2 regions of the Uliginosibacterium sediminicola genome follow, and region 2 is predicted to be linked to the other one. Evidence: predicted binding sites of a transcription regulator. Region 2 holds the regulator's gene; the other holds the start of a gene.
The links. The regulator FNR, encoded in region 2, switches genes on or off when oxygen is low (the NO sensors DNR and NnrR bind a similar motif). The targets are predictions, from matches to a motif close to TTGANCTAGNTCAA.
Positions count from the first base shown of each region.

Region 1 (16,059 bases), on a different contig from region 2:
AGCCCGGCCGGCACGCCCGCCACGGCGGCCAGCGAAAAGCCCAGCATGACCACACTCATGGCGCGGCCACGGCGCTGCATCGGGATCACATCCCCGACGATGGCGAGGGTGATCGAGCCGAGCACGCCGCCGAACAGCCCGGCCAGCGCGCGCGCCGCGAGCAGGGCGGTCGGGCCGTGGGCCAGCGCACAGCCCAGGGTCGAGACGGCCAGGCCGGCAAAGGTGAATAACAGGGCGTGGCGGCGATCAAAGCGATCAGCAATGGCCGCCGCGAGCAGGGACGAAGCCGCCGCCGCGATGGCGTAAGCCGATATGACCAGGCCGAAATGCGCGGTGCCGATCTGCATCTCGCGCATCAGGTCGGAGGACAGCGGCATGATGATCATGAAGTCCACGATGGTCGTGAACTGCACCAGCATGAGGGTCCACAAAAGGATTCTTTCGGCCAGCGATTCCTCGCTGCCGACTGTGTTGGGGGTGGTTTTCATTTTTTATCTAAGAAAGCGCAGGGCGTCACGCCATACGCAGCGGTTCATGATGACTTCGATGCCCGCAGCTTGCGCACGCAAGGCCTCGGCCTCGTTGATCACGCCATCTTGCAGCCACAGGCGGGGGGCGCCGATGGCGATGGCGTCATCGACGATGGGCGCCAGCGTATCAGGATTGCGGAAAACGTCGACCAGATCGATGGCGAACGGGATCTCGCGCAAGCTGGCATAGGCTTTTTCGCCGAGCACTTCGCTGAGCAGCGGGCGCACCGGCACGATCTGCCAGCCAAAGTGGCGCTGCATGCTGGCCGCCACGCCATAACTGGGGCGCGCCGGATTGGGCGACAGGCCGACCACGGCGACGGTCTTCACCGTGCGCAAGAGTTCGGCGATGCGCGCCTCGTCAGGGTTGCGGAAGCGGCTCAATAGAATCTCGCCTCGCCTTCGGGCCGTGTCTTGAAGCGCTTGTGCACCCAGTAGTACTGCGTCGGACTCTTGCGTACTTCGGCTTCGATCCAGGCGTTCATGCGCGTGGTGTCGGCGACGATGTCCTCGGACGGGAAGTCTTGCCAGGGCGTGCCGAACTCAGCGACATAGCCTTGTCCCCAGGGTTTCATGCGCACCACCAGCGGCACCACCACGGCGTCGGCCAGGCGGGCGATGCGCGACAAGCCGGGAATGGTCGCCGTCTGCACGCCGAAAAAGGGCACGAAGATCGATTCCTTGGGGCCGTAGTCGAGGTCGGGCAGGTAATAGAACGGGCGGCCTTTCTTCATTGCCCGCACCGCGCCGCGAATGCCTTCCTGACGCGACAGCAGGGCCTGGTCGCGAAAGCGCGTGCGGCCGCGCAGCAGCATCTTTTCGAGCAGCTTGTTGAGCTGGGCGGCGTACATGCTGACGCAGTCGAGCTCCATCGCCATGCGGCTGCCGGCCATGTCGAGACCCACGAAGTGCGGCACCAGCATCACCACGGCGCGGCCCTCGGCGTGCAAGGCGTGAATCTGCTCGACGCCGCGCAGTTCGACGAGGCGGCGGATGCGTGCCTCGCTGGCCCACCAGATGATGCCGCGTTCGAGCATCGAGCGCGTCACCGCAACGAAGATCTGCCGCGTCATGCGCCGCCGCTCGGCCGTGCTCAGCTCGGGAAAGCTCAGGCGCAGATTGGTCATCACCACGCGCCGTCGCGGCGCCACCAGCACGTATAGCAAATGCCCGAGCAGCCAGCCGAAGGCGGCCTGCACAGGCAGCGGCAGCCAGTGCAGCAGCCACATGAAAGCGAGAAAGAGCGAAGTGAAGAAGTACGAAATCATTGCGCAGGCGGCGGTTCGGCACCAGCCGGAGTCTTGTAGCGGTTATAGCCCCACAGGTATTGCGTCGGGCATTTGAGGATCAGGGTTTCGATATTGCGATTGATGCTGTGCACGCGCTCTTCCAGCGTGCCGCTGGGCGCTTCGTCCGGGGTCTCGACATGGATACACCAACCCTTGCCGACAACGCGCTCGGCCCAGAACAGCACCACCGCAGCATTGCTCACCTCGCTCAAGCGGGCAGCGAGGGTCATGGTGTAGGCCGGTTTGCCGAAGAACGGCGACCACAGGCCTTCGCCCTTGCCCGGCGCCTGGTCCGGCAGCAGGCCGGTGGCTTCGCCCTGGCGCAGCGCCTTGATCAGGCGTCGCACACCCGACAGATCGGCGGGCGCCAGGCGGATGCTGCCCTGCTCGCGCCCGGCACGCAGGATCGGTTCGATCATCGCCTGCTTGGGCGGCCGGTAGAGCACGGTCATCGGCATGCGCTCACCGATGTAGAGCGAGATGATCTCGAAACAGCCCAGATGCGGGGTCAGCGCTACGATGGCCTTGCCCTCGGCACGCAGGGCCTCGACCTTGTCCCAGCCTTCAACCGCCAGGACGTGGCCGAGTACGCGCGCCAGCGGTCGCTGCCAGATATAGGGCAGCTCGAACATCATGCGTCCGGTTTCGGCAGCGGTGCGGCGGATTTCCGCAGCCTGCGGCGGCCGGCCGAGGCCTCGCGTCATGTTGGCGATCAGGCGCTGGCGATAACTGGCTGAGGCGTAGAGCACCAGCAGCCCGGCCGTAGCGCCGAGCCAGTGCAGTTTGCGCAGCGAGAGGCGGCCAAGCCAGCGGAACAGAAGCGGAATCAGTTTTTTCAAACGAGACGTCTCAAGCAAGGATGCTCAGGGAAGTGGGCGCTGTTTCAAGCGCCTCGCGTTCGATCGGGCAGCTCAGCAGCACGTGCAGCGCGGCCGCGGCGGCGCCCAGGGCGAGCGTATTGTGCGCCAAGCTTACCAGCTTGATGGTCTTGGCTGCGGAGTGGCGGCGCGCGCAGGCGCTCAGCATGGCCTGCGCCGAGGCCAGATACGGGCCGCTGAGGCGGAAGGCCGGCCCGCCGACCAGGATGTGGGAGGGGTCGAAGAGCCGGTCCAGGTCCGCCAGCAGGCGTCCGAGCTGGCTGCCGGCTTCACGCTGCACCGCATGGGCGGCTACCTCGCCGGCGGCGCTGGCCGCTTCCAGCGCGGCCAGATCCTGCCCGAAGGCGGCACACATGGCGGGCAGGGACATCAGGGTGTTGGCACAGCCACGCTGCCCACAGCGGCACAGTGGGCCATCGGCCTGCATCTGCAGGTGGGCGATGGAACCGGCGACGCCGTTGTGACCACGCAGGATGCGCTGATGGGCGACCACCGAAGCGGCCACGCCTTCGCCGACATGGACATACAACAGCGGGCCCTCACCCTCAATTTTTTCCCGCTCGAAGTGAAGGAAGGCGGTGCAATTGACAGCGCGTTCAAGTATCAGCGGCAGTCTGTGCAGCCCCGCGTCGGCGAGGCGGGCGTGCAGCATGTCGCGGATCGGCGCGTCGTGCCAACCGGTCTGTTCCGAGTAGCGCAACACGCCGCGTGCTTCGTCGACCGTGCCAGGCACGCCCAAGCCGATGCCGACGATCTGCTGCCGCGCGGGATCCAGTGTGGCCGCGAAACGGGTGATCAGTGCGGCCAGGGTGTCGAGCACCGTGCCGAGCTCGCGATCAGCCGGGGCGAGGAAAGTTTCGCGCAGTTCTCCACGCAGCGAGGTGGCCACCAGCTCGATCTGCTGGTTGTTGATACTCGCGCCGAGTACGAACTTGCGCGTCTGGTCCAGGTGCAGCGGGGTTGGGCGGCGGCCGGTGTGGGTCGGGGTCGGGGTGGGCGATTCGTCCAGCCAGCCCTCCTCGATCAGCGCTTCGACCAGATGGCCGATGGTCGATTTGGTGAGCCGGACGACGCTCGCCACCTCGCTGCGCGAAATGCCGGGATGCGCGCGGACGGCGCGCAGGATGGCCAGCTGATTGAGGCGCTTGACGAGCTGCTGATTGCCTGTGATGACCATTGAAATGACACTATGAACCGCGGGTACGGGGCTGTGCTGAAATCAGCTGGCTGCGGGAGCGGAACATGACGCTGGCCAGGCATCGCGGCTGGCCGCACTTGCAGGGCGCTGCGGCCGATCTTCTTATGGATCGCGCCCAAGGTCAATGCCGCTGCGCAAGCTTCTTGCGTGCGGCAGCGTGGCGAGCGTTATAATCATGCGAACCGCCGAGTTAAAACGACAACTTGCAGGGCGGCAAGTCTGGCTAGTGCGCCGACTCAAATACTGCTAAAGCGTCGCTTGCTCATACCCCGGAGCTGGCAGCGCGCCATCTACGGGGTTTTTCGTTTGCGGAGCACAATATGGCGAATGAATTTTTGTTTTCTTCCGAATCGGTCTCCGAAGGCCATCCGGACAAGGTTGCCGACCAGATTTCCGATGCGGTGCTCGACGCCGTGCTGTCCAGCGATCCGGCCGGCCGTGTGGCCTGCGAGACTCTGGTGTCCACCGGCCTGGTGGTGATCTCCGGTGAAATCACCACCAATGCCCACATCAATTACCGCGAGATCGCGCAGAACACGGTCAAGCGCATCGGCTATGACGATTCCGATATCGGTTTCGACTACAAGAGCTGCGCCATCCTCACCGCCATCAATCGCCAGTCGCCGGACATCGCACAAGGCGTCAATGAAGGTGAAGGCCTCGATCTGGAGCAGGGCGCAGGCGACCAGGGCCTGATGTTTGGCTATGCCAGCAATGAAACGGCGCAGCTGATGCCGCTGCCGATCTACTATGCGCACCGCATCATGCAGCGCCAGGCCGAAGTGCGTAAGGACGGCCGTCTGCCCTGGCTGCGTCCGGACGCCAAGAGCCAGCTGACCGTCAAATACGTCGATGGCAAGCCGGTGGCAATCGACACCGTGGTGGTGTCCACCCAGCATAGCCCGGACATCGAGCACAAGGAACTGAGCGAGGCGGTGATCGAAGAGATCATCAAGCCGGTGCTGCCGCCCGAGTTGCTGCAAGGCAATGTGCGTTACCTCGTCAATCCGACCGGCCGCTTCGTCGTGGGCGGCCCGCACGGCGACTGCGGTCTGACCGGCCGCAAGATCATCGTCGACACCTACGGTGGCATGGGCCGTCACGGTGGTGGCGCCTTCTCGGGCAAGGATCCGTCCAAGGTCGACCGCTCGGCGGCCTACGCCGGTCGTTACGTCGCCAAGAACATCGTCGCCGCCGGTCTGGCCGACCGCGTCGAAGTGCAGGTCGCCTACGCCATCGGCGTCGCCCGCCCGGTTTCGCTGTCGGTCAATACCTTTGGTACCGGCAAGATCAGTGACGAGAAGATCGTCGCCCTGATCGAACAGCATTTCGACCTGCGCCCCAAGGGCATCATCCAGTCCCTCAACCTGCTGCGCCCGATCTACTCCAAGACCGCCGCCTACGGCCACTTCGGCCGCGACGAACCGGAGTTCACCTGGGAAAGCACGGACAAGGCGGCAGCGCTGCGCGCTGACGCCGGTCTCTGAGCGAAGCGAAGAGGCCCGGGGCGTAAGCCCCGAGGCGTCCGTGCTTCGGGGAGTGCTGGCGTAGCCAGCGCGACCCAAAATGAGCTGAATGAGGGCCGCGAGAGCGGCCCTCGTCACGAGCAGAGCGAGTGGGCAGCGCTGCGCGCTGACGCCGGTCTCTGAGCGAAGCGAAGAGGCCCGGGGCGTAAGCCCCGAGGCGTCCGTGCTTCGGGGAGTGCTGGCGTAGCCAGCGCGACCCAAAATGAGCTGAATGAGGGCCGCGAGAGCGGCCCTCGTCACGAGCAGAGCGAGTGGGCAGCGCTGCGCGCTGACGCCGGTCTCTGAGCGAAGCGAAGAGGCCCGGGGCGCAAGCCCCGAGGCGTCCGTGCTTCGGGGAGTGCTGGCGCAGCCAGCGCGACCCAAAATGAGCTGAATGAGGGCTGCGTGAGCGGCCCGGATCTTCAGCGTGTGAGTGCGCTTGGATAGGCTTTTGTCGGTTCCAACCAAAATAAGCTGAAAAGGGTCGCGTAAGCGGCCCTTTTTCTCGTCCTTTCCGGTCTTGGGTGGCCGCTTGGCTTGCGTAAACTGCAGCATTCTTGGCTTCCTTCGCGTCGTCCGGGTGGCCGCAGGCCGCTCCTTTCAGTCATGCTCAAGCGCGTTCGTTGTGATCAGCTCCGTGTTGGAATGTTTCTTCATGAACTTTGTGGTTCCTGGATGGATCATCCGTTCTGGCGCAGCGCGTTCCTGCTCTCTTCGCAGCAGGAGCTGGACAGTCTGCGCAATAGCGCAATCCGCGAGGTCTGGATCGATACGGCCAAAGGCCTGGATGTGGCGGCCGATGAGACCCCGCCCGACGAAGATCTGGCGAGTGTCGAGCGGGCAGTAGAAGTCGAGTTGCTTGAGTTGGCAGAGAGTCCGGCCGTGCCGGCGCCGTGCTCGATGGCGGAGGAATTGCAGCGCGCTTCGCGCATCTGTCGCAAGGCCAAGGATGCCGTGCAGTCGATGTTCAGCGAAGCACGCATGGGCAAGGCGCTGGACACGGCGGATGCCTTGCCGCTGGTGGAGGAAATCTCCAATTCGGTGATGCGTAATCCCGGCGCCCTGATCAGCCTGGCGCGCCTGAAGACCAAGGACAACTACACCTACATGCATTCGGTGGCGGTCTGCGCGCTGATGGTGGCCTTGTCGCGCCAGCTCGGGCAGGACGCCCAGCAGACGCGTGAGGCTGGCATGGCCGGCTTGCTACATGATCTGGGCAAGATGTGGATTCCGCCGGAAATCCTCAACAAGCCAGGGCGGCTGACGGATGCCGAGTTCGATGTGGTGCGCCGTCATCCGCTGGAAGGCTGGCAGGCTTTGCGCGAGGCGCAGGGGGTGAGCGAAGTCACCCTCGATGTCTGCCTCCACCACCATGAAAAAATGGATGGCAGCGGCTACCCGCATCACTTGCCGGCCGCGCAGATCAGCTTGTTTGCGCGCATGGGCGCGGTCTGCGATGTGTATGACGCGATTACCTCCAACCGGCCCTACAAAAAGGGTTGGTGTCCGGCCGAATCGCTGCGCAAGATGACCGAGTGGTGCAAAGGGCATTTCGATGAAGACATCTTCCACGCTTTCGTGCGCAGCCTCGGCATCTACCCCATCGGTTCCCTGCTGCGTTTGAAGTCCGGGCGCATTGCCGTGGTGATCGAGCAGTCCGGCACGTCCTTGCTGGCGCCCATCGTGCTGGCTTTCTTCTCGACGCGCAGCAATGCCCGCATCATCCCGGTGATTGTCGATCTGTCCGAGAAAAGCTGTCGCGACGGCATTGCCGGGCGCGAAGATCCTGCGAAGTGGAACTTCCCCGACCTCGATGCGCTGTGGCTGGGAGAGATGGCAAGGATCACTTGAGGCGGCTATAATCCGATTTCTTCCGAGGAGCGCTGCGAGAAGGCGGAGACGCAATCCACCCTCCCAGGCTCGGAACCTGGCCCTGTCCAGGCTGTTTCAACTGCGCTCACCTGTCAAACCGTGCCGGGCACGGGGACGGAATCGCTGGCCCGCGCTGGCACTTCCTCAGGTGAGCCGCATCGCAAGCTCCCCTCCCTCCCGGCCACACTGTTCAAGGAGAACACCGTGGCTGAAAATTTTTCCGATTACGTCATTGCCGATCTCAAGCTCGCCGACTGGGGCCGCAAAGAGATCCTCATCGCTGAAACCGAAATGCCGGGCCTGATGGCCATTCGCGAAGAGTTCGCGAGCACGCAGCCGCTCAAGGGCGCGCGCATCACCGGCAGTCTGCACATGACGATCCAGACCGCCGTGCTGATCGAGACGCTCACTGCGCTCGGCGCTGAAGTACGCTGGGCCTCGTGCAACATTTTCTCGACGCAGGACCATGCGGCGGCGGCGATTGCGGCGGCCGGCATTCCGGTGTTCGCGGTCAAGGGCGAGTCGCTCACCGAGTACTGGGATTACACGCACCGCATTTTCGAGTGGGCCGATGGCGGCTACTCGAACATGATTCTCGATGATGGCGGCGATGCAACCTTGCTGCTGCATCTGGGCGCCAAGGCCGAGAAAGATCTGTCGGTGCTGGCCGATCCGAAGTCGGAAGAAGAGACGATTCTCTTTGCCGCGATCAAGGCCAAGCTGGGGCAGGACGCGAGCTGGTACTCGACGCGTCTGGCACAGATCAAGGGCGTGACCGAAGAGACCACCACCGGCGTGCATCGTTTGTATCAGATGCATCAGCGTGGCGACCTCAAGTTCCCGGCGATCAACGTCAATGACTCGGTCACCAAGTCCAAGTTCGACAATCTCTATGGCTGCCGTGAATCCCTGGTCGACGGCATCAAGCGCGCCACCGATGTGATGATTGCCGGCAAGGTTGCCGTGGTGTGTGGCTATGGCGACGTGGGCAAGGGCTCGGCGCAGGCGCTGCGCGCGCTGTCCGCCCAGGTCTGGGTCACCGAGATCGACCCGATCTGTGCCCTGCAAGCGGCCATGGAAGGTTACCGCGTGGTGACCATGGAGTATGCCGCCGACAAGGCTGACATCTTCGTCACCACCACCGGCAATTTCCACGTCATCACCCACGAGCATCTGGTGGCGATGAAGAACAATGCCATCGTCTGCAACATCGGTCACTTCGACAACGAGATCGATGTCGCTTCGCTGGAAAAGTACCAGTGGGAAGAGATCAAGCCGCAGGTCGACCACGTGATCTTCCCCGACGGCAAGCGCATCATCCTGCTGGCCAAGGGTCGCCTGGTGAATCTGGGCTGCGCCACCGGCCACCCCAGCTATGTGATGAGCTCCAGCTTCGCCAACCAGACCATCGCGCAGATCGAGCTGTTCACCAAGACGGCGGAGTATCCGGTGGGCGTGTACACCCTGCCCAAGCATCTTGATGAAAAGGTCGCCCGTCTGCAGCTGAAGACGCTCAACGTGCAGCTGAGCACGCTGCGTCCGGACCAGGCGGCCTACATCGGCGTGCCGATCGAAGGTCCGTACAAGGCCGATCATTATCGCTATTGATTGACTGAGCGAGGGGCGGGGAAGCAGTGCTGTACGGCTGCCTTGCCCGTCCTTTCCTTCTCCGAATTTCATTTCGGCTCACGAAATGATGGACACGCTACGATGAACTCCCCACTCCCCACTCCTCACTCCGCGCTGCAATTTAGCGTCGAGTTCTTTCCGACGGCGACGCCCGAAGGCCTCGTCAAGCTGCGTGGCGTGCGTGACCAGCTCGCTGCACTGGGCCCGGAGTTCTTCTCCGTGACCTATGGCGCCGGCGGTTCGACGCGTGACCGCACGCTGCAGATCGTGCGCGAGATCCGTGCTGCAGGGCTGGATGCCGCACCGCATCTGTCGTGCATCGGCGCCACCGAAGCGAGCATCCGCGAACATCTGGCCGAGTTTCGCGAAGTTGGTGCCAAGCGCATTGTCGCGCTGCGTGGTGACTTGCCTTCGGGGATGGCCGATCCCGGCGAATTCCGTTATGCCAGCGAACTGGTGGCCTTCATCCGGCGCGAGTCGGGCGATGAGTTCCGCATCGAGGTCGCCGCCTATCCCGAGGTACATCCGCAGGCGCGCAGCGCAGCCAGCGATCTGCAGGCCTTCCTCACCAAGGTGCGTGCCGGCGCCAATTCAGCGATCACGCAGTATTTCTACAATGCGGATGCCTACTTCCGCTTTGTCGACGAAGTGCGCGCTGCCGGTGTCGACATTCCCATCGTGCCGGGCATCATGCCGATTGCCAGTTTCAGCAAGCTGGCGCGCTTTTCCGAGAGCTGTGGTGCGGAAATTCCGCAATGGATGCGCCGCCGCTTCGAGGCTTATGGTGATGATGCCGAAAGCATCCGTGCGTTCGGGCTTGATGTGGTCAGTCAGCTGTGCGAGCGTCTGCTGGCCGGCGGTGCGCCAAGCCTGCATTTCTATACGCTCAACCAGGCCAATCTCACCACGGCATTGATTGAACGCCTGCAGTCGAAGTAAGCGCCACCACAAAGAAAAAGCCCTCGTCGCTGGCTGCGCAGCGACGAGGGCTTTTTGCTTTTCTGTGCCGGCTTAGAAGCGGTAGCCGAAGCCGATGCCGAACAGCAGCGGATCGACATGCAGGGTGCCGACCTTGTTGCCATTGGCCTTCACATCGGTCGCGATTTTGACCTTCTTGACGTCGAAGTTCAGCGAGGTCTGCTTGGTCAGCGCGACATCGAAACCTGCTTGCAGCGCGTAGCCGAAGCTGTTCTTGTCGATGCTGAAGCCGTCCGGCAGGCTCACGCTGGAAATGCGCGTGTAGTTCAGGCCCGCGCCCACGTACGGCCGGAACGAAGATTCGGGCGTGAAGTGGTATTGCAGGGTGAGTGTCGGCGGCAATTGCTTGAGGCTGCCGATCTTGGTGCTGCCGGCCTTGATGTCGTGCTTTTGCGGATAGGTCAGGATCAGCTCAGTGGCGATGTTCTTGGTGATGAAGTACGAGATGTCGACTTCAGGCAGGAACTTGCCATTGACGTTCAGATTCAGTGGTGTGGTGTCGTGGTTATCGGGTGCCAGGTAGATGGCGCGAGCACGTACCAGCCAGGGCGAGTCGCCCGCTGCACTGGCGATCTGGGTGGCGCAGGCTGCCAGAAGGGCAGCGGCGATCAGCTTGTATTTCATTCAATTACTCCGCGTCACGGGGACAACCCCCATGCAGCGATTTCACGCGGAATCGGTCCGGCGTAACTTGATGAAAATCAAACAGCGCGGACGTACATGCATTGTGGAAAACGCTTAAAAGTGAGCCCCTGTCAGCGCAAAAGCAGCGCCAGCACAAGCCCGCAGAGCAGCAGCAGGGTGGCCACGCATGCATAGATCATTTTCTGCTGAGCTTCGATGCGCCGCCCCATGTTCTCCAGTGCGCGGCGTGCCTGTTCCGTGCTGTTGTCCTGCAAGGCCTGATGCATCAGGCGCGGCAGTTGGGGCAGGGTGCCAGCCCAGTTGGGCGCTTCATCACGCAGGTGGCGCAGCAGGGCGCGCGGCCCGACCTGATCGCTCATCCAGCGTTCGAGGAAGGGCTTGGCGGTGGCCCACAGGTCCAGATCCGGATTGAGCTGGCGACCGAGCCCTTCGATATTGAGCAAGGTCTTTTGCAGCATCACCAGTTGCGGCTGCACTTCCATCTGGAAGCGGCGCGCGGTCTGGAACAGGCGCAGCAGGGTCTTGCCGAAAGAGATGTCCTTGAGCGGCTTGTCGAAGATCGGCTCACAGACGGCGCGGATGGCGCTCTCGAATTCATCGACGCGCGTGCCCGGCGGCACCCAGCCGGCGTCGACGTGCGCCTGTGCGACGCGCTTGTAATCGCGCTTGAAGAAGGCGAGGAAGTTCTGCGCCAGGTACTGCTTGTCGCGGTCGGTGAGGGTGCCCATGATGCCGAAGTCCAGCGCGATGTACTGGCCCCGGCGCACGCCTTCGGTGGCGACGAGGATGTTGCCCGGATGCATGTCGGCATGGAAGAAGCCGTCGCGGAACACCTGCGTGAAGAAGATTTCGACACCGGCGCGCGACAGGGCGGCCAGATCGACACCGAGTGCGCGCATGGTGTCGATCTGCGAGATCGGAATGCCGTGCATGCGCTGCATCACCATCACCGACTTGCCGCAAAAATCCCAATACACTTCGGGCACTTGCAGCTGGGTCGAGTCCTTGAAGTTGCGCCGCAGCTGCGAGCAGTTGGCCGCTTCGCGCATCAGGTCCAGCTCGTCGTCTAGATGCTTGGCGAATTCGGCGACCACTTCGCGTGGTTTGAGGCGGCGGCCGTCGACCCACAGGCGTTCGATCAGCGCGGCGGCGGTGTCGAGCAGGGCCAGATCCTTGGCGATGATGCTCTCGATGCCGGGGCGCAGGATCTTGATGGCGACCTCGGTACCGTCCGGTAGCGCGCCGAAATGCACCTGCGCAATCGAGGCCGATGCCACCGGCTGCATGTCGAAGCGGGCGAACACCTCATTGACCGTGCGGCCGTATTCGGCCTCCAGGCGCGCCAGGGCTTGGTCGGTCGGGAAGGGCGGGACGCGGTCCTGCAGCTTGGCCAGCTCGTCGGCGAGCGCCGGGGCGAGCAGGTCGCGGCGGGTCGACAGCATCTGGCCGAACTTGACGAAGATCGGGCCGAGCGATTCGAGCGCCAGGCGCAAACGGACTTCCGGCGCTTCGCTGAAACTGCGTGCAGGCAGCACGCGGCGCAGGCAAGCGCCCACGCGGGTAGTCGCCGTACGGTCGAGGATCATCTGATCCAGACCGTGGCGCAGGGCAACCAGGCTGATGCGGGCAAGACGAAGGAGGCGCACTTTTCTGTCGGCAGAGGCAGGGATTCGCGATGGTAGTGCATTTTGCGCAGCGCGGTGCGGCGGCTGCGGCGGCGAAAGCGCTTGCGCAGATTCTGCGCAATGGCACAATCCTTACCGCATGACAGCACTTTCGACAAACCGAGACGCGGAGCGCGCATGTCGATGTCCTTTTATCAGCGATACCTTTCCCCGGCCGGGCGTCTCTCGCGTGGCTGTTTCAATGTGCTGTTGCCGCTTGTCTTGCTGCTGTTTGCCGCGCTTTACGTGCTGATCGAAGCGCTGGGCAGCGAGACGCTGACCTGGCTGCTCTATCCTTTTACGGCCTGGGCGCTGCTGGTCTTGCTGGCGCGCCGGCTGCATGATCAGGGCCGATCGCTGGCCAGCCTGCTGTGGGTGCTGCTGCCGATTGCCGGCCCGCTGTGGTTGTTGATCCTGTTGTGCTGTCGCGCCGGATCAGCCGGCGAAAACCAGTTCGGCGCCGATGCGCGCCTGCGTGACGCTGATTATCTGACGGTCGATATCCACTCATGAGTACTCAAGTGCTGGTCAATGACGTGACCGGACTCAATCCGGTTCCGGTGTGGTCGGTGTCGCGGCCGCTCACGCTGGCGCAGCTGCAGGAAGCGATTCGCCAGACGCGTTTGCCGATCTCGGTCGGCGGTGGGCATTTCAGCATGGGCGGCCAGACCACCAGCCCCGGCAGCTTGCATCTGGACCTGCGCGGGCTCAATCAGGTGCTGTTCTTCGCGCCGCAGGAAAAGCTGATCCGCGTGCAGGCGGGCATCCGCTGGTGTGACATCCAGAAATTCATCGATCCGCATGATCTGTCGGTCAAGATCATGCAGACCTATGCCAACTTCACGGTCGGCGGTTCGCTGTCGGTCAATGCGCACGGCCGCTACATGGGCCTTGGTCCGCTGATCCAGTCGGTGCGCAAGATCCTGTTGGTGCTGGCCGATGGCGAGTTGCTGGAAGCTTCGCCGAGCCACAATGCCCAGGTGTTCTACGCCGCCATCGGTGGTTACGGTGCGGTGGGCGTGATCGCCGAGGCCGAGCTGGAGCTGGCGGACAACTGCCGTGTCGAGCGCCGCGAAGTCAGCATGAGTGTGCAGAAGTATGCCGAGTGGTTTGCCCGCAGTGTGCGCAGTGCGCCGGGGGCGATCTTCCACAATGCCGACATCTACCCGCCGCACTATAGCCGCGTCCGCGCGGTGACCTGGACGGAAACCCGTCGCCCGGTGACCGTGCCGCACCGCCTGCAACCCTTCCGCCGCGCCTATCCGCTGCAGCGTTATTTCCTCTGGGCGGTGTCGGAGACGCCGCTGGGTAAGTGGCGCCGCGAGCACCTCGTGGATCCGGTGGTGTATTTCGGCCGCCCGGTGCATTGGCGCAATTTTGAGGCCGGTTACGATGTGGCCGAGCTGGAGCCGCCGTCGCGTGCCAGCAAGACCTATGTGCTGCAGGAGTACTTCGTGCCGCAGCGCCGGCTCGACGAGTTCGTGCCGAAGATGGCGGCAATCCTCGCACGGCACGAGGCCAATGTGCTCAACATCTCGATCCGCCATGCCGCGTCCGACCCCGGCTCCCTGCTCGCCTGGGCGCGCGGCGAGACCTTTGCCCTGGTGCTCTACTACAAGCAAAGCACGGCGGCGCATGCGCAGGCCAGCGTGGCGGTGTGGACCCGCGAGCTGATCGACGCAGTGCTGGCAGCCGGCGGAACCTACTACCTGCCGTACCAGCCGCACGCCACGCCGGAGCAGTTCCATCAGGCTTATCCGCGCGCGCGCGAGCTGTTTGCGCTCAAGCGCGAGCTCGATCCGCACTACCGTTTGCGTAATGTGCTGTGGGACAAGTACTACGCGCCGACGCTGAGCGCTTACGAGGAGCCCGAGGAGGCCGAGTCGGAGTTCCAGCGCGTCTACGGCAGCGTGCCGGCGCGCGATGATTTCTACCGCTTCCTGCAGAACATCTTCCACCTGTTCCCGCAGGATCGCCTGCATGCGCTGATTCACACCGCCAGCCGCCAGCACGATGACGATGCGGCGATCTATCGCCAGGTGCAGCAGCAACTGCCGCAGATCCGCCCCTTCCTGGCCGATTTGCGCTTCGCCTTGCCAGCGCTGCGCAAGCAAAAGCGCGAGATGGCGCGGCAGACCCTGCGTTTGCTCGGTGAGCGGCGCAGTCTAAGTGGCTATGTCGAGATCGGTAGCACCGGGCGTTACATCAGCGCGCTGCGCCGCCATGTGCGGGTGCGCGGCGATCTGGTCCTGCTCGGCGATACGGCGCCCGGCAATTCGCTGGCCGACATCATGGAGCGCGGCGGTCTGGCGCAGATCGGCCGTTTCCTGCCGCTCGATGGCTACGCGCCTTTCGGCCAGAAGCTGTTGCGCGACAACAGTGTCGATCTGGTGAGCTGCTACATCGGCCTGCACCACGTCAATCCGCCTGATCTGGCGGCTTTCCTGGCGTCCATCCACCGCGTGCTGCGTCCGGGCGGGCTGTTCATCCTGCGCGAGCACGATGTCGATACGCCAGAGATGCGCGATTTCGTCTCGCTGGCGCATAGCGTCTTCAATCTCGCTACTGGCGTCTCCTGGGAGCGCAATCTCGACGAGCCGCGCCACTTCCGTTCGGTCAATGACTGGGTGCAGCGGCTCGATGCGGCCGGTTTCACCGATACCGGTGCGCGCCTGCTGCAAGACCATGACCCGACGCGCAATGTGCTGATGTCCTTCACCAAGCGCGGGGTCTAGCCATGCGCCGCGCGCTCTTGCTGATCCTGCTGTGCTGCTGGAGCTTTGCCCGGTTCGCCTACGCCGCGCCGCTGCCGCAGATCCTGCCTGCCGACAGCGCGCCCGCCGTGATGGCGCCGCCCGCACACTGGCGCAGCGCCGAGCAGAGCTGGCTGACTTTCCCTGAGTGGTATCTGGTGCACAGCCCGGCCGAATACGCGCGTTACCTGGCCGATGATCGTCCGCCCAGCCAGTTTCCCTGGTGGGGGCATATCGGCCAGCTGTGGCGCAGCTATGCGCGGGTCAGCCAGGCCCAGCTGGCGAGCCGGCCGCGCCAGCTTAACCCCGGCTACCATCTGATGATCGTCGTGATCGCCACCAGCACGACTTGCGAATACGCCCTGCGCTCGCTCTACGAGCTGAGCATCGGCCGCCTCGCCGAACTCAGCCGCCAGCATGGTCCGACCGCCGAGGAACGCTTTGCTGCCAAGACTGCGCAGGACTACGTCGACTTCATCCGTGAGCGCCCCTGGTACGAGTTCGATTTTCTCGCCCGCCTCAAGAGTCTGTGGCGTGACACCGGCTACGGCGGCAATGACCTCCTGCGCAAATGGGAACGCAAGTACGCACTGAGCACCGAATACGGCATCAAGGCGGTCTATGCCTGGCTGATCGCCAAGGCCACCCGCGCCACTTACGACGCAGCGCAGCCGGTGACGGCGGTGTTTGTCGACCGCTGGCAGGACCGGCTGGTCGGCGGCTGGCCGGAGATCAAGCGCATCAAGAGCGTGCGCGAGGGCGGCGAGCTCTTGCTCTTGCCGCGTTACCACGGCTTCATCGCGCCGGCTGTGGCGATGGCGCGCAGCGGAACCAACTTCAGCGAAATTGCCGGCAATGGCGCTGATACGCGCCTGCTCCTGTCGGTTCTGGTGCCTGCAGACTGGGCGCCGGACAGCGAGGGTGCCGTCAGCGTCTTTGAACAGCCCGTGCTCAGCCGCCCCGGCGAAAAGCGCGTCGTCATCAGCGTGCCGATTCGTGATCTGGCGCAGAACCTGCGCGAACTCGACGGCATGGGCATCCACATCGAGCATATCTATGACTTCTGAGCAGGACTTCCGCATTCCCTATCCGCAACTGGTCGAGGCTCTCAGCACCGC
Region 1 is NZ_JBDIVE010000003.1:278,715-294,773, forward strand. Features, by position in the region: gene ABDB84_RS08235 (MFS transporter) at 1-488, opposite strand, end outside; gene ABDB84_RS08240 (CoA-binding protein) at 492-914, opposite strand; gene ABDB84_RS08245 (lysophospholipid acyltransferase family protein) at 911-1,798, opposite strand; gene ABDB84_RS08250 (lysophospholipid acyltransferase family protein) at 1,795-2,658, opposite strand; gene ABDB84_RS08255 (ROK family transcriptional regulator) at 2,669-3,874, opposite strand; gene metK (methionine adenosyltransferase) at 4,216-5,382, shown strand; gene ABDB84_RS08265 (cyclic di-GMP phosphodiesterase) at 6,007-7,251, shown strand; S-adenosyl-L-homocysteine riboswitch at 7,270-7,366, shown strand; gene ahcY (adenosylhomocysteinase) at 7,477-8,880, shown strand; gene metF (methylenetetrahydrofolate reductase [NAD(P)H]) at 8,983-9,840, shown strand; gene ABDB84_RS08280 (OmpW/AlkL family protein) at 9,913-10,503, opposite strand; gene ubiB (ubiquinone biosynthesis regulatory protein kinase UbiB) at 10,635-12,170, opposite strand; gene ABDB84_RS08290 (DUF805 domain-containing protein) at 12,327-12,701, shown strand; gene ABDB84_RS08295 (FAD-binding protein) at 12,698-14,923, shown strand; gene ABDB84_RS08300 (hypothetical protein) at 14,926-16,008, shown strand; gene ABDB84_RS08305 (Ldh family oxidoreductase) at 15,998-16,059, shown strand, end outside.
Region 1: a site for FNR is predicted at 10,571-10,584, ahead of ABDB84_RS08280 (OmpW/AlkL family protein). Genes of this name have one in related genera too.

Region 2 (16,059 bases):
GCGTCTGCAAGGTGCGCGTGAAGGATTCGTCGCTCTGCTTCGGCAGACCGTAGATGAGGTCGATGTTGACCGAGCGGAAGCCCAGCTCGCGCGAAGTTTTGACCAGCTCGAAGACCTGCTCGGTGGACTGCACGCGGTGCACGGCGTGCTGCACATCGCTATCAAAATCCTGCACACCGAAGCTGACGCGGTTGAAGCCGAGTGCAGCCAGCGCTTCCATGCGCGTGCGATTGACGGTGCGCGGATCGACCTCGATTGAGCGCTCGCCGCCAGCTTCGAGATTGAAGGTGGTGTTGAGCATGGCGACTAGTTGGCCCAGCTCTTCATCGCTGAGGAAGGTCGGCGAGCCACCGCCGAGGTGCAGGTGCGAGACCGGAATGCGTGTCTTGAAAATGCGCCGGTAGTGATCGATCTCGCGTTGCAGGTCCTGCAGGTAGGCCGCACCACGTGCGTGGTCGTGGGTAATGATTTTGTTGCAAGCGCAGTAGTGGCACAGCGACTCGCAAAAGGGAATGTGGATGTAGATCGACAGCGGCGTGACACGCGTACCCAGATCACGCACACGCAACCAGCTCTCCAGCGAGCTGTTGTCGAAGGCTTCGATGAAACGGTCGGCGGTCGGATACGAGGTGTAACGCGGACCGTTGATGTCGAAGCGTTGCAACAAATCGATGGGTAATTCAGCAGAGGGCGTCATGGCGGACGTTTCCATGTTGCGGGTTTCCTTCATAGGTACTCACGGCGTAGCAAGAGGGCGAGCGCCTGATTCATTTACAGTGGCTTAATCGCGACACGGCGTGATTGATTGGCGTCAAGGCCGGCGCAACGCAGGCCCTGCGGCAAGCGCGTATTGGCGATACATCAAAGCCTGTGCTTGCGCGCAGCGACTTTTTGCCCAGCCCTGCGCGCTCAGCTCAATGCCCGGCGCCTTGCTTGAGTCCAGGAACCGTAGGCCGCGCCGGATGCATGCTGGCCGGCAGATGATGTGTGGCGGCGTATTCCGGCGCCAGATCATCGGCGGTCTTGAAAGCGATCACCGCCGTCGCAATGCCGGCGACCACAACGACCAGGGGGCCGATGAACACCAGCCAGCAATAGCCCTGACGCCACCAGGGGCCTTCGTCCTTGCGTTCAGCCACTACGGGCTGTTGGATGTTGCCGTTTGACGTAGTCATAAAGGCTCCTCTCTGTTGATTGTTGGTGCCTGTGCCTGTTTACATGGGCATCAGGAAAGCCGCGCGTTCTTCAATTTCCGCGCCCTTCTGTCCGTCCGGAACGATCGCGCGGATATGGAATTTGATCGCATGCGAACCGGGCGGTACGCTGTCCGGCGGCACTTGCAGACGTACCGCGACGGCGCGGCTGTCCGTGGCGGGGACCGAGATATCGGCCTCGGAGGTCAGGCTCAGGCCGGGCAGACCGCTGACATCGAAGTGGTAACGCTGCGCCTGCTCGGTGGTGTTCATCAGCCGCAGGGTGTAGGTGTTCTCGACGTAGCCGCGCTCAACCACGCGAGCCAGGGCGCCACGGTCACGGATGATGTCGGCCTTGAAGGGCTTGCGCAGCCAGATCAGGCTGAACATCAAGGCGCTGCTGAGCAGCACCAGAATGATCGAATAGAGCATCACGCGTGGCCGCATCAGGCGACGCAGGATGCTCAGCGTCGAATTGCTGCGCTCGGCCATCGCCCGTTCGGTGGAATAACGGATCAGACCACGCGGCGAGCCGATCTTGTCCATCACCGTATCGCAGACATCGATACAGGCGGCACAGCCGATACAGCCCACCTGCAGGCCGTCGCGGATATCGATACCGGTCGGACAGACCTGCACACAGAGGCTGCATTCGACACAGTCACCCGCCGGCGCCAGGCCTTCCTGCTTGCGCGCACGCGGGCGGCGCGGCTCACCGCGCACCTGGTCGTAGGTGATGATCAAGGTGTCCTTGTCGAACATGGCACCCTGAAAGCGCGCATAAGGACACATCAGCTTGCAGATCTGCTCGCGCAGATAACCGGCATTGCTGTAAGTCGCAAAACCGTAGAACAGCACCCAGAAGGTCTCCCAGGGACCGAGCGAGAACGCGGCAAGCTCGCTGGCCAGCACACGAATCGGCGTGAAATAGCCGACGAAGGTGTAGCCGGTCCACAGAGAGAGGCCGATCCAGCCCAGTTGCTTGCCCCCCTTGCGTGCCAGCTTGCGCAGCGACCAGGGGGCCGCATCGAGTTTGATGCGCGCCTGACGGTCACCCTCGAAGAACTTTTCGATCCACAAGAACAGCTCGGTATAGACCGTCTGCGGACAGGCATAACCGCACCACAGGCGGCCGGCCACGGCAGTGAACAGGAACAGCGACAGCGCGCAGACGATCAACAGGCCGGTGAGGTAGATGAAGTCCTGCGGCCACAGCACCAGGCCGAACAGGTAGAACTTGCGCGCAGCGAGGTCGAAGACGACGGCCTGGCGATCATTCCAGCTCATCCATGGCAGACCATAAAAAACGATCTGGGTGATCCAGACAAAGACCCAGCGCCAAGTGGCAAAGCGCCCCTTGACGGAGCGCGGATAGATTTTCGGCTGCGATTCGTACAGGGACGTCTGCTGCGGCGTGGCCGCTGCAGACGCTTCAATGGGAATCACCTTTGGTTCTTTATCGTTCGCCATTAAATGACCTGCAGCAGCTTTACACGTATTGCGGAGGCAGCAATCAAGGAGCCTTGTTCGACAAGTGCCAGACGTAGGCGCTCAGGATATTGATTTGCCCGGCCGACAACTTGCCTTCCTGCGCCGGCATCATGCCATTGTGGCCGCCGTTGATTGCGGCAATCACTTTGTCCAGACCGAAACCATAGAGCCAGATGCCGTCGGTGAGGTTCGGTGCGCCAACCGCCTGATTGCCCTTGCCTTCCGGACCGTGACAGGCGGCGCAGACGACAAACTTCTCGCGCCCCAGATTGGCCTTGAGCGGATCGCCACCGCTTTGCGACAGCGACAGCACGTAGTTGGCCAGATTGGTCACGTCGTCAGCGCTGCCGACGGCTGCGGCCATCGAGGGCATCACGCCATTGCGACCCTTGGTGATGGTCTCATGAATCTTCTCCGGCGTGCCGCCATACAGCCAGTCATTGTCGGTCAGGTTGGGGAAGCCCTTGTTGCCGCGTGCATCCGAACCATGGCATTGCGCGCAATTATTGAGGAACAGGCGCTCACCCACGGCCATCGCGTCGGGGTTGGCAGCCAGCTGCTCGGTCGTCAGGCTGGCAAACTTGGCATAGAGCGGCGCGACAGCGGCATCGGTTGCCTGCTTTTCAGCTTCGTACTGTTTGACCGAAGTCCAGCCGAATTGCCCCTGGAAGCTGCCCAAGCCCGGGTAGAACACCAGATACACCAGCGAGAAGACGATGGTGATGATGAACAGGCCCGCCCACCAGCCCGGCAAGGGATTGTTGAGTTCCTCGAGGGTTTCATCCCACACGTGGCCGGTGGTGCCCACGGCCAGGCGCGGATCTTCGCCTTCCTTGAGCGGACGGTTCGGCGTGGTCTTGCCACGGCTCATCACCCACAGCAGCCAGGCGCAGGCGACGATGCTGAGGATGACGGCGATGCCGACGTAGTAACTCCAGAAATCGCTGACAAAATCGCTCATCGTTGCTGTCCTTCGGCAGAAGTTTGGGTATCACCGACTGGCATCTCGTCCAGTGCGAAAGGAAGCATGGATGCTTCTTGGAACTGCGCGGCGTTAGCCGGGCGGAACGCCCACCAGATCAAGCCGATGAAGATGAAGAACGACATCACCGTGCTGACGGAACGGAGTGTATTGATATCCATTCTGGATTCTCTTTAGTTGCTGTACTGGATGCTGATCACTTGACTGCCGTGCCGAGCACTTGCAGGTAGGCAATCAGGGCGTCGAGTTCGGTGTGCTGGCCAATCGATTCCGGCACCTGGGCGATATCCGCATCGGTGTAGGGCACGCCCAGGGTACGCATCGCACGCACACTTGCTGCCACGGCCTTCGGATCAACCTTGTTCTCGCTCAGCCAGGGGTAAGCGGGCATGTTCGATTCCGGCACCAGATCGCGCGGATTGTTCAGGTGGATGCGATGCCATTCATCGGTGTAACGACCACCAACGCGTGCCAGATCAGGCCCGGTACGCTTGCTGCCCCACTGGAAGGGGTGATCCCACACCGATTCGCCAGCCACCGAATAGTGGCCATAGCGCAGGGTTTCCGCCTGCAGCGGACGAATCATCTGCGAGTGGCAGCCGTAGCAGCCTTCGCGCAGGAATACGTCGCGGCCAGCCAGTTGCAGCGGGGTGTAAGGCTTGAGGCCCGGCACCGGCTCGGTGGTGGAGTGCTGGAAGAACAGCGGCACGATTTCAACCAGACCACCGACCGTGATCACCAGCAGGATGAGGGCAATCATCAACCAGTTATTGGTTTCGATTTTTTCGTGAGTAAAGCTCATGTCAGGAATCCCGGAATGTGTAGGCGATCAGGCGTGGGCCAATGTTTTCGGAACAGGAATCGGCGCGTCGACTGCGCGGCCAGCGCGCACCGTCATCACCATATTCCACACCATCACGAGCATGCCTGTGAGGTACATCAGGCCGCCACACAAACGCACGACGTAGAACGGGAAGCTCGCTTTAACACTCTCGACGAAGGTATAGGTCAGCGTGCCGTCGGCGTTGATCGCGCGCCACATCAAGCCCTGCATCACGCCGGAGATCCACATCGCGGAGATGTAGAGCACCACACCGATGGTGGCAATCCAGAAGTGCAGTTCGATGGCCTTGATGCTGTACATCTTGTCGCGACCGAACATGCGCGGAATCAGGTAGTACAGGCTGCCGATACTGACGAAGCCGACCCAGCCTAGCGCGCCGGAGTGCACGTGGCCCACCGTCCAGTCGGTGTAGTGCGACAAGGCGTTGACCGTCTTGATCGCCATCATCGGGCCTTCAAAGGTCGACATGCCGTAGAAGGACAGCGAGACGATCAGGAAGCGCAGGATCGGGTCATCACGCAGCTTGTGCCAGGCGCCGGAGATGGTCAGCACGCCGTTGAGCATGCCGCCCCAGGACGGTGCCAGCAGGATCAGCGAGAACAGCATGCCGACCGACTGCACCCAGTCAGGCAGCGCGGTGTAATGCAGGTGGTGAGGACCCGCCCACATGTAGGTGAAGATCAGCGCCCAGAAGTGGACGATGGACAGGCGATACGAATAGACCGGACGCTCGGCTTGCTTGGGGATGAAGTAGTACATCATCCCGAGGAAGCCGGCGGTGAGGAAGAAGCCCACCGCGTTGTGGCCATACCACCACTGCACCATTGCATCCTGCGCGCCCGAGTAAGCCGAATAGGACTTCAGCATCGACACTGGCAGCGCGGCGCTATTGACGATATGCAACAGTGCCACGGCGAGGATGAAGGCGCCGTAGAACCAGTTGGCCACATAGATGTGCTTGACGCGGCGCTTGGCAATCGTACCGAAGAAGACGATTGCATAGGCCACCCAGACGACAGCAATGGCAATGTCAATCGGCCATTCCAGCTCGGCGTATTCCTTACCCTGAGTGTAACCCAGCGGCAAGGTAAGTGCCGCAGCCACGATGATCAGCTGCCAGCCCCAGAAGGTGAATTCCGCCAGCTTGCCGAGGAACAGACGCACCTGACAGGTTCGCTGCACCACGTAGTACGAGGTCGCCATCAGCGCACAGCCACCAAATGCAAAAATCACCGCATTGGTATGCAAGGGACGCAAGCGGCCATAAGTCAGCCAGGGAATACCGAAGTTGAGTTCGGGCCAAGTGAGCTGGGAGGCGATGATTACGCCGACCAGCATGCCAACGACCCCCCAGATTACCGACGCGACCGAGAACAACCGGACAACGCGATAGTTGAAGTGCTCTGCGCTATTGATGTTTGTCATGGAAAAACCTATCAGGTGACTCGCTGGCAGTTTGTCGGCATGCAGCCCGCGATAACTTGATGTATATCAAACAACGCAAGCTCCGAAGCACAAAAGCACCCGGCATACGGGAATCTACTGAGGTCCGCGTGGTCAATGGCGCAGCGCACAAGGCGGGTCGTTCCGCGGCATTGACATGACAGCGCCCTTGCGGCGCGGCGTCACACTCAGCGGTCGTCGTCGTCGAGCAGCTCGCGACCGGGCGATTCGAGGTCTTCAAACTGCCCTTCCTGCAAGGCCCAGTAGAAGATCACCACGATGATGAAGACCAGCACGACTGACAGCGGTACGAGCAGAAGCAGGATATCCAAGATGTATTGTCGCTCTCGATCAGTATGTGCGGATTCGCAATTCAGCGCGCCAGGCGCAGTGCATTGAGCACCACCAGCAAGGAGCTGGCCGCCATGCCCAAGCCTGCGAGCCAGGGCGGCAGCCAGCCGAGCATGGCCAGCGGCACGCAGAGTGCATTGTAAGCGGCTGCCCAGCACAGATTCTGTTTGATGATGGCTTGCGTGCGGCGCGCCAGCGCAATGGCCAGCGGCAAATCGCCGAGGCGGTTGGAGAGCAGCACCAGATCGGCGTCCGACTGGCTCAGCGGCGCGCCGCTACCCATCACCACCGAAACATCGGCGCGCGACAGCACCGGCCCGTCGTTGATACCGTCGCCGACCATGATCACGCGCTGTGCGTCACGGCCCGCCCCACCCTGCTGCCAGGCCGCCAGCGCCGCCAGCTTGCTCTCCGGCGTCTGTTCGCTGAGCACTTCGCTGATGCCGGCCTGGGCGGCGATGGCGGCTGCGCTGTGCGAGCGGTCGCCCGACAACATCGCAAGCTGCAAGCCCTGAACGCGCAAAGCCTGCAGCGCAGCGACCGCATCCTCGCGCAGCCGTTCGCCGAAATGGAGTACGGCGATAGGCCCGTTCTGGTCGGCCAACAGGCTGCTGACATCGATGCTGTCCTCGATACGGAAATCTGGCCAGGCGAAACTGGCGCGGCCGAGCCGGTAGCGCTCACCCTCGAACCAGGCTTCGACGCCCTGGCCGCGTTCTTCGTGCAGGGATTCGAGCTTGAGCGGCGCCGCTTCGGTCGCCACGGCGCGCTGCAAGGCCCGTGCAATCGGATGCAGGGATTGCGCGTCGAGCGCCGCCGCCAGCGCCAGTGCGCGCTGCGCATCAAAGCCTTCGCGCACGACCTGGACCGACTTGAGCAAGACCTGCTCATGGCTCAGCGTGCCCGTCTTGTCGAAAACCACGCGCTGCGCTTCGGCCATCGCCTCGAGCGCCGCCGGATGTGCCACCAGCACACCTTCGCGGGCCAGCCGACCACTGGCAGCGAGAATCGCCGCCGGCGTCGCCAGCGACAAGGCGCAGGGACAGGTCACCACCAGTACCGCCACTGCCACCCAGATTGCGCGTGCCGGTTCGATCAGCCGCCACACGCCGGCGGCGAGCGCTGCCAGCACCAGCACGGCGAGCAGGAAATGCGCTGCATAGCGGTCGGCCAGCGCCGCCAGACGGGGCTTTTCGCTGGCGGCGCGTTCCATCAGGGCGACGATCTCGCCAAAGCGCGAATCGCGCCCCAGGCGTTCGAGGCGCATCAGTAGCGGCGCATGCAGGTTGTAACTGCCCGCGACCAGCGGATCGCCAGGCGATTTGTCGACCGGCTGTCCTTCGCCGGTGAGCAGGGCTTCATCCACCGCGCTGTGGCCGTCGAGCACCACGCCATCGCCCGGAAAAGCCTGGCCGGGCAGGATGCGCAGTACATCACCGCTGCGCAGCTGGTGCGCCAGCGCCGGGCGGGATTCGCCAGAGGCCGGGTAATCGAGCAGACGCTCGACCGAGCTTGGCAAGCGCTTGGCGAGCTGTTCCAGATTGCCGGCGACCTTGTTGCGCGCCAGGGTTTCCAGATAGCGGCCGCCGAGCAGGAAGAACACGAACATCGACAGCGAATCGAAATACACCTCGCCACTGCGCTGCATCAGGGCCAGCGAACTGGCCACGAAGGTGATCAGGATGCCCAGCGAAACCGGCACATCCATGCCGATGCGGCGCGCCAGCAGATCCTGCCAGGCGCTGCGGAAAAACGGTCCGGCCGCGAACAGCACGATCGGCAGGCTGAGCAGCCAGCTGGCCCATTTGAGCAGCTGTTCCATATCCGGCGTGATGTCGCCGGGCGTCGCGAAATAGATCGGCGTGGCATACATCATCACCTGCATCATGCAGAAGCCGGCGACGAACAGACGCCACAGTGCCTGGCGCTGCTGGCGTCGGCGCTGCAGATCGCCCTCGATGTGTTGCACCGGATAGGGCCGGTAATTGAGCTGGGCGATGGCGGCAAACAGCGTCGACACCGCGGTCTGGCGCTGATCCCAGATCAGTTTTGCACGGCCGGCGGCAGCATTGACCTGCACACGGTGCACGCCCGGCATGCCGCCCAGGCGCTGTTCGATGCTTTGCGCGCAGGCTGCGCAAACCATGCCATCGACCAGCAGCCAGGATTCGGTCAGGCCTTCTTGCTCGGCAGGACGGCTAAATTGCGCCTGCAGCTCGGCGTCATCCAGCGCTTGATAGCGCGCGTCCGACGCAATGGCCGCGCCGGGGCCCGCCGGCAAGGCAAGACTGGGGTCAAGAGTTTCAAAAGCCACGCAAACAATTCTCCGGCAGATAGCTGCCCATTACAGACTAAGCGAGCGGCGCTGGCGACTATTTGACCTGGGTCAAGCGCAGACGGCAAGCCGGGGGGCGACGTTCCATGCTGCGTTGACCCGCGACAAGCCACGAGCGCGCTCATGCGGCTAGCCTGCAGCTCATTCTGGCTGCTCATCTATACACATGGAACTCGTCGCTCCCGCGGGAAGTCTCGCAGCACTCAAGGCGGCCTTGCAGGCCGGCGCGGATGCTGTCTATCTGGGGCTGAAGAACGCCACCAATGCCCGCAATTTCGCCGGGCTCAATTTCAGCGAAGCACAGCTGCGCGAAGGCGTCGAACTGGCGCACCGCATGGGCCGCAAGGTGCTGTTCGCGATCAACACCTTTCCGCAAGCAGGGCGCGTCGGCGAATGGCATACCGCCGTCGATACCGCTTACGCGCTGGGCGCCGATGCGGTCATCCTCGCCGATCCGGGCCTGCTCGCCTACGCCAGCAAGCGTTATCCGGACATGCGCCTGCACCTCTCGGTGCAGAGTTCGGCGACCCACGCCGGTGCCATCGAATTCATGCGCGAGCAATTCGGCATCCGCCGCGCCGTGTTGCCCCGCGTGCTGACGCTCAACGAAATCGAGAAGCTGATCAACAAGACCAGTGTCGAGATCGAAGTCTTCGGCTTTGGCAGTCTGTGCGTGATGGCCGAGGGGCGCTGCCTGCTCTCGTCCTACGCCACCGGCGATTCACCCAATAACAAGGGTGTCTGCTCACCGGCGCATGCGGTGCGCTGGATCGAACACGATGGCCAGCTCGAAGCGCGGCTGAACGGCATTCTCATCGACCGCTACGCACCCAAGGAAGCTGCGGCCTATCCGACGCTGTGCAAGGGCCGTTTCGCAGTACACGAAGGCGGTTGTGACGGCGCGCCTGACTACGCGCTCGAAGAGCCGACCAGCCTCAACGCGCTGAGCCTCTTGCCGCGCCTGGTTCAGATGGGCGTTGCGGCGCTGAAGATCGAGGGGCGCCAGCGCAGTCCGGCCTATGTCACACAAGTCACCAGCACCTTGCGCAGCGCGCTCGATAGCGCCCTCAGCAATCCGGCGCGCTACTCCGCCAGACCCGAATGGCAGGCCGCGCTAGCCGCGCATGCGGAAGGTTCGCAAGTCACCCAGGGAGCATTTGACCGACCATGGAAATGAACGCGACACACGCCGGCAACGGCGCTCCGGCCTATCGCATTGCGCTCGGCCCCCTGCTCTACTACTGGACCCAACAGGAAACCCTGGATTTCTACGTCGATGTCGCCTCGACGCCGGTGGACATCATCTATCTGGGCGAGACCGTGTGCAGCCGCCGCCACGCTCTGCGCCACGAAGAATGGCTGGATCTGGCGCGCATGCTGCGCGACTCGGGCAAACAGGTGTTGCTGTCGACACGCACCCTGATCGAATCGGGCAGCGAGGCGATGGCCATGCAGCGGATCTGCGAGCAGGACGACTTTGCGGTGGAAGCTGGCGAGGTCGGCGCGATCCGCGCACGCGGCGGGCGCGGCTTTGTCGCCGGCCCGCATCTGAACGCTTACAACGGCGAGACCCTGGCCTGGCTGCACAGCCTTGGCGCGACGCGCTTTGTCGCGCCGCTGGAAATGGACCAGCACACGCTGCGCCAGCTGATCGCTGAAAAGCCGTCCGCGCTGCAGGCCGAAGTGATGGTCTGGGGGCGCATGCCGCTGGCCTTCTCCTCCCGCTGCTTTACCGCCCGGCATTTTCACCGCCGCAAGGACGATTGCAATTTCCATTGCAGCGAGCACCCCGACGGGCTCGATCTGCGCACTCGGGAATCGCAGGACTTTCTCGCCATCAATGGCATCCAGACGCAATCGGCCGCCTGTCTGGACCTGATCAATCAAGCGGCGAATCTGGCTCAGGCCGGTGTCGATGTGCTGCGCGTCAGCCCGCAATCGCAGGGCACCCTGGAGGCGATCCTCGCGCTCGACGCGGTACGGCGTGGCGAGCAGCCGCAAGCCGTCAAACCGCCGGAAGGCATTCGCCTCTGCAATGGCTACTGGCATGGCCATGCCGGCATCGAACACTTGGAGCTTGTATGAACAAGGACAGCTTGCTGCGCACCCCGCCGGCCCTGCTCGGCCAGCTCGCCGCCAGCGTACTGAGCAATCTGCCGACGCCGCGCCCCTTCATGGCGCGTCTCGGCGAACGCCTGCCGCCGGCCCTGGTGTCAGCGCATGGCGCGCTCTTGTTGGAGATTGCGCGTCGCGCCACCTGGCTGACGCCGCCCGAGGAACTGGACGGTCACAGTTTCATCATCGGCATCAGTGATCTGGGCCTGCGCTGCGCATTCGCCTGCCAGCAAGGCCGCTTCCGGCCGCTCTGGCAGCTGCCGGAGGCCGATCTGGAGATCAGCGCCACGCTGGCAGATTTTGTCTTGATGGCACGCGGCAGCATGGATGCCGACACGCTGTTCTTTCAGCGTCGCCTGAAGATTTCCGGAGATACCGAACTGGGGCTGGTGATCAAGAACTGGCTCGACGCCTGCGAGCGCCCGGCCTGGCTGCAAGCGGCGCGCTAAATCAGGAAACTGGCTGTGCCGCTCAGGGCGCCTCGTCCTGGGTCGCGTGGCTGCCTTCGGCGTCGCCGATGATGCCGTTCTCGACGGCATAGCGCACCAGTTGCGCCAGTGACTGCATATTCATCTTCTGCAGGATGCGCGCCTTGTGCGTGCTCACCGTCTTGGCCGAGAGTTTGAGGCGATCGGCCACGTCAGTGACCGAGGCGCCTTCGACCATCAGGCGGAACACTTCAAATTCACGGTCGGACAGCGATTTGTGGCTCAGCTCCTTGTGGCTGCCGGGCATCACATTCATCGCCAGCTGCTCGGCCACCTCGGGGCTGATGAACAGGCGCCCGCTGGCCACCCGACGAATCGCCGTTACCAGCTCGGTGCCGGCGCTTTCCTTGGTCAGGTAACCTGAGGCGCCGGCCTGGATCGAGCGCACCGCATATTGCTCTTCCTGATGCATGGTCAGCACCAGCACCGGCAGGCGCGGGAATTCTTCCTTGATCTGCTTGATCAGCGGCACCCCGCTCTTGCCCGGCATCGACAGATCAAGCAAGACCAGATCGACCTCGCCGCGTCGCACATGGGCCAGCACTTCGTGGCCGTTGGTGGCTTCCGCCGCTACGCGCATGTCCTGCGCGCCTTCGATGATTCGCCGCAGGCCCTCGCGCATGAGGGTATGGTCGTCGGCGACAAGAATGCGGGTCGGTGCAAATGTACTCATTGGGGCTTCTGTCAGGGACGATATCGCAATGGTCTTGCGCGGAGATGCGCAAGTCGATTGCTGCAGCCTATACTAGCGCAACTTTTGGCAAGGGCAGGCTGTGGATACATTCGATCAAAACCATCTTGGCGTCCTGGTTAAAGGTGTCGTGGATTCCGCCATGGACGCCATTGTCACCGTAGATGAAACGCAACGCATCGTAATTTTCAATGCCGCCGCCGAGGTGGTCTTCGGCTACAGCCGCGACGAGGTGATTGGCGAACCGCTCAACCTGCTGATTCCGGAACGTTTTCGCGCCGCGCATGGCCAGCATGTCCGCCGCTTTGGCGAAACCGGCATCAGCGCGCGCCGCATGGGCGCCCTGCATGTACTCGCCGGTCTGCGCCGCAACGGCGAGGAATTCCCGCTGGAAGCCTCGATCTCTCACATCGCTGAGAACGGTCACAAATTCTACACGGTGATTCTGCGTGATGTAACGGAACGCGTCCGCGCCGATGAAGCGCTGCGTCATTCGCGTGAGGAACTGCGCGAACTGGCGGCGCTGGCGCAATCGGTCCGCGAGCAGGAGAAGAGCCGTATTGCGCGTGAATTGCACGACGAGCTGGGGCAGTCGCTGACTGCGCTGAAAATGGATGTCATCGCCCTGCGTCATGAAGTACCGGCGCAGAACACGGCAATGGCCGAGCGCATTGCGCGCATCGAGAGCATGCTCAATTCAACCGTGGCCGCCACACGACGCATCTCGGCAGACTTGCGCCCGCTGATGCTCGACGACCTCGGCCTGGCTGCCGCCGTCGAATGGGTGATCCAGGAATTCACCGACCGTTCGGATGCGGTCTGTGACGTGCAGATCGTTGGTTCGCTGGATTTTGGCGATCCGCATGCCACAGCGGTATTCCGCGTGCTGCAGGAATCGCTGACCAATATCGCCAAGCATGCGCAGGCGAGCAAGGTCTCGGTGCTGATCGAGAGCGGCGGCGAGCAGATCCATCTGCGCGTGCAGGACGATGGCAGCGGCTTCTCGCTGCAAAGTCCGCGCAAGCGCAATTCCCACGGCCTGCTGGGCGTACGCGAGCGTGGTTACCTGCTCGGCGGTGAGTCACGCATCACCAGCGCGCCGGGAGAAGGCACCACGGTCGAACTGTGGTTGCCCTCACCGCAGACTTGCGCCGCGGATGGCAAGCCCGCCTAACGGCAAACCAACACCGGGATCTTGCAATGGGTGATCACCTTGTGGGTCTCGGAGCCGATGATCAGGCCACTCAGGCCGGTACGGCCATGTGAAGCCATGAAGATCAGGTCACAGCCTTCGAGCTGGGCGGTGTGCACGATCTCCTGCCAAGGCGAGGCATTGGTCGCCGTGCGACAGAAGCAGGCTACGCCCTCCTGTTCGACCACGGCACGGGCCTGGCTGAGGATGCTCTGAGCCGCTTCAGCGCTGTTGCGCACAAAGTCTTCCTCGAAACCCGCGCTGGTAAAGCCGTCGGCCACGACTGGCTGCGGGCACTCCTCCTGCACGTATAAGACCGTAATGCGCGCGCCCAGGCAGCGCGCCAGCGCTGTGGCCTGGTTCAGTGCGTGATTGGAGAGTTCCGTGCCATCGGTCGGCACGAGCAGATGCTTGTACATGGTGGATCTCCTTTCGGATGTCGTCCAAGTCCCCACGCTATGCCGACGCCCACCGACTGCCTTGACGCGTATCAAGCATCAGCGGCGTGTAAGGGAATTCCTACATACAGGCGGCATTTGACCAAGCGCAAATGAGCCATCGCCGACACGCTGATGCAGGCACGGCCGATGTTCGCGGGGGCTGGACACGACCACAATTCATCCCATGAACACCACAAAACAAACCACCGACGTCTTCATCGTCGAGGACTCACCAGCCATACGGGCACGTCTGGTCGAGCTTCTCAGCGCCATTGACGACGTTCGCATCGTCGGACAAGCCGACACGCCGGCTGGCGCTGTGCAGGGGATTTTCGATACACAGCCGCATTGTGTTGTTCTGGATATCCAGCTCATCGGCGGGCAAGGCATCGAGGTCATCCGAGCCATCAGCCCCCACGTGCCCCACATTGACTTCATCGTGCTGACCAACCATGCCACGCCGCAATACAGACGCTTCTACATGGAGGCCGGCGCCCGCTGGTTCTTCGACAAGACAGAAGAATTCGAGCGGATCAAGGAAGCGCTCCCTCTCCATAGCCGAAACCACTGAGGAAAACGACATGCTTGCCACGACAGAGATCCAACAACAAAACGACGCCTGCAACTTTGCCAAGGACACCAACGCCGTTCGTTGCACCAACTGCAATCTGCGCGAGCTGTGCCTGCCCCAGGGTATGGCCCAGGACGATGTACTGCGCCTCAACGGTCTGGTCGCTACGCGTCGTCGTCTCAAGCGCGGCGAGAGCCTGCAGCGCGCCGGCGACCCGTTCCGCTCGCTCTACGCGGTGCGCAGCGGTTCCTTCAAGACCTGCATCGCCACCGAAGATGGCCGTGACCAAGTGACCGGCTTCAAGATGTCGGGCGATCTGATCGGCCTCGATGGCATCGGCACCAACGCCCACATCATCGATGTGATCGCCCTCGAAGACAGCGAAGTCTGCGCCATCCCCTTCGCCCGTCTGGAAGAGTCCTCGCGTGAAATTGCCGGCCTGCAAAAGCAGTTCCACCGCATCATGAGCCGCGAGATCGTCGGCGAACAAGGCGTCATGGTCCTGCTCGGCAGCATGCGTGCCGAAGAACGAGTCGCCACCTTCCTGGTCAGCCTGTCGCGCCGCTTCCGCGCTCGCGGTTACTCGCCGACCGAATTCCACCTGCGCATGACGCGTGAGGAAATCGGCAGCTATCTGGGCCTCAAGCTGGAGACGGTGAGCCGCGTGATGTCGCGCTTCGATGACATGAAGCTCATCCAGATCAAGCAGAAGCACGTCGTCATCCTCGACCCGCAAGGTCTCAAGGATGTGGCGGCACCGGCAACTTCCGGACTCTGATCGGCCGCTTGCATTGAATACCCGGTGGGGCGGTTGTGCCTCACCGCGCTGAGGTATCGCCTTGCGACCTCACCACTGGATAGTGTCACCGTCGCCATGAGCAGCATTGAGAGCAGTTTCAAGCGCGAGATCGAGCATCCCGCCCCGCAACAACCGGCCCTGCCCGCCTACATGACGGACGTCTACGACTGGGCCTATGTCAGTCCGCGCTGGGTGCGCTGGCTCGATCGCAACAGCGTCGTCAGAACCCTGCTGTTCGGCAATGACCAGCGCCTGATGCAGGCCTATCTGGAACGGATCGAGCCCGGCATGCATGTCTGGCAGGTGGCCCATGTCTATGGTGATCTGGTGCGCCGTGCCGCGCAGCGCTGCGGCAGCGAGGGGCACTTCACGCTCACCGACGTGACGCCGATCCAGCTCGAACACGCTCACCGCAAGCTCGACGACATGCCCTGGGCGCAGCTGCGTCATGCCGATGCCGGCCAGTTCCGCGTTGCCGCGCCCTGCGATCTGATCTGCAGCTTCTTCCTGCTGCACGAAGTGCCGGACAACTGGAAGCGGCGCATCGTCGACAACATCCTCAGCCAGCTGCCCGAGAACGCCGAAGCCCTATTCGTCGACTACCACAAGCCGGCCTGGTGGCAGCCGGTGCGTTACATCCTCAAGTGGGTCAATCGCCTGCTCGAACCCTTTGCCGACGCACTCTGGCAACACGAGATCCGCCACTACGCCAGCCACGCCGAGGACTACGACTGGCACAAGCGCACGATCTTCGGCGGCGTCTACCAGATCGTCAGCGCGCGTCCCAAAGCGCGTAGTTAAACGCAGTTCAGCGCGCCGGCAACTCAGGCGGCGCTGGAACCGCGCACGATCAGCTCACCGCGCATGACGATGCGGCGCATCGCCTGGCCCGGCTGGGCGATGCGCGCCAGCAGCAGTTCAATCGCGGTGCGGCCGATGTCGGCCGTCGGTTGCGCCATCACCGTGATGTCGGGGGTGACGATGCGCGTCCAGGGCATGTCGTCGAAACCGGCGACGATCACATCCTGCGGATAGCGCAAACCATGCTGGCGCAAGCCTTCGACCAGGCCGAGCAGGATCAGGCCGCTGCTCGCCACCACCGCGTCCGGCGTCTGGCGGTGGCG
Region 2 is NZ_JBDIVE010000006.1:223,193-239,251, forward strand. Features, by position in the region: gene hemN (oxygen-independent coproporphyrinogen III oxidase) at 1-712, opposite strand, end outside; gene ABDB84_RS12805 (hypothetical protein) at 915-1,175, opposite strand; gene ccoG (cytochrome c oxidase accessory protein CcoG) at 1,215-2,639, opposite strand; gene ccoP (cytochrome-c oxidase, cbb3-type subunit III) at 2,707-3,645, opposite strand; gene ABDB84_RS12820 (cbb3-type cytochrome oxidase subunit 3) at 3,642-3,827, opposite strand; gene ccoO (cytochrome-c oxidase, cbb3-type subunit II) at 3,863-4,468, opposite strand; gene ccoN (cytochrome-c oxidase, cbb3-type subunit I) at 4,496-5,926, opposite strand; gene ccoS (cbb3-type cytochrome oxidase assembly protein CcoS) at 6,142-6,285, opposite strand; gene ABDB84_RS12840 (heavy metal translocating P-type ATPase) at 6,327-8,618, opposite strand; gene ubiU (ubiquinone anaerobic biosynthesis protein UbiU) at 8,806-9,816, shown strand; gene ABDB84_RS12850 (U32 family peptidase) at 9,813-10,724, shown strand; gene ubiT (ubiquinone anaerobic biosynthesis accessory factor UbiT) at 10,721-11,203, shown strand; gene ABDB84_RS12860 (response regulator) at 11,226-11,915, opposite strand; gene ABDB84_RS12865 (PAS domain-containing sensor histidine kinase) at 12,064-13,107, shown strand; gene ABDB84_RS12870 (universal stress protein) at 13,104-13,544, opposite strand; gene ABDB84_RS12875 (response regulator) at 13,750-14,136, shown strand; gene fnr (fumarate/nitrate reduction transcriptional regulator Fnr) at 14,147-14,914, shown strand; gene rquA (rhodoquinone biosynthesis methyltransferase RquA) at 15,011-15,736, shown strand; gene ABDB84_RS12890 (LacI family DNA-binding transcriptional regulator) at 15,760-16,059, opposite strand, start outside.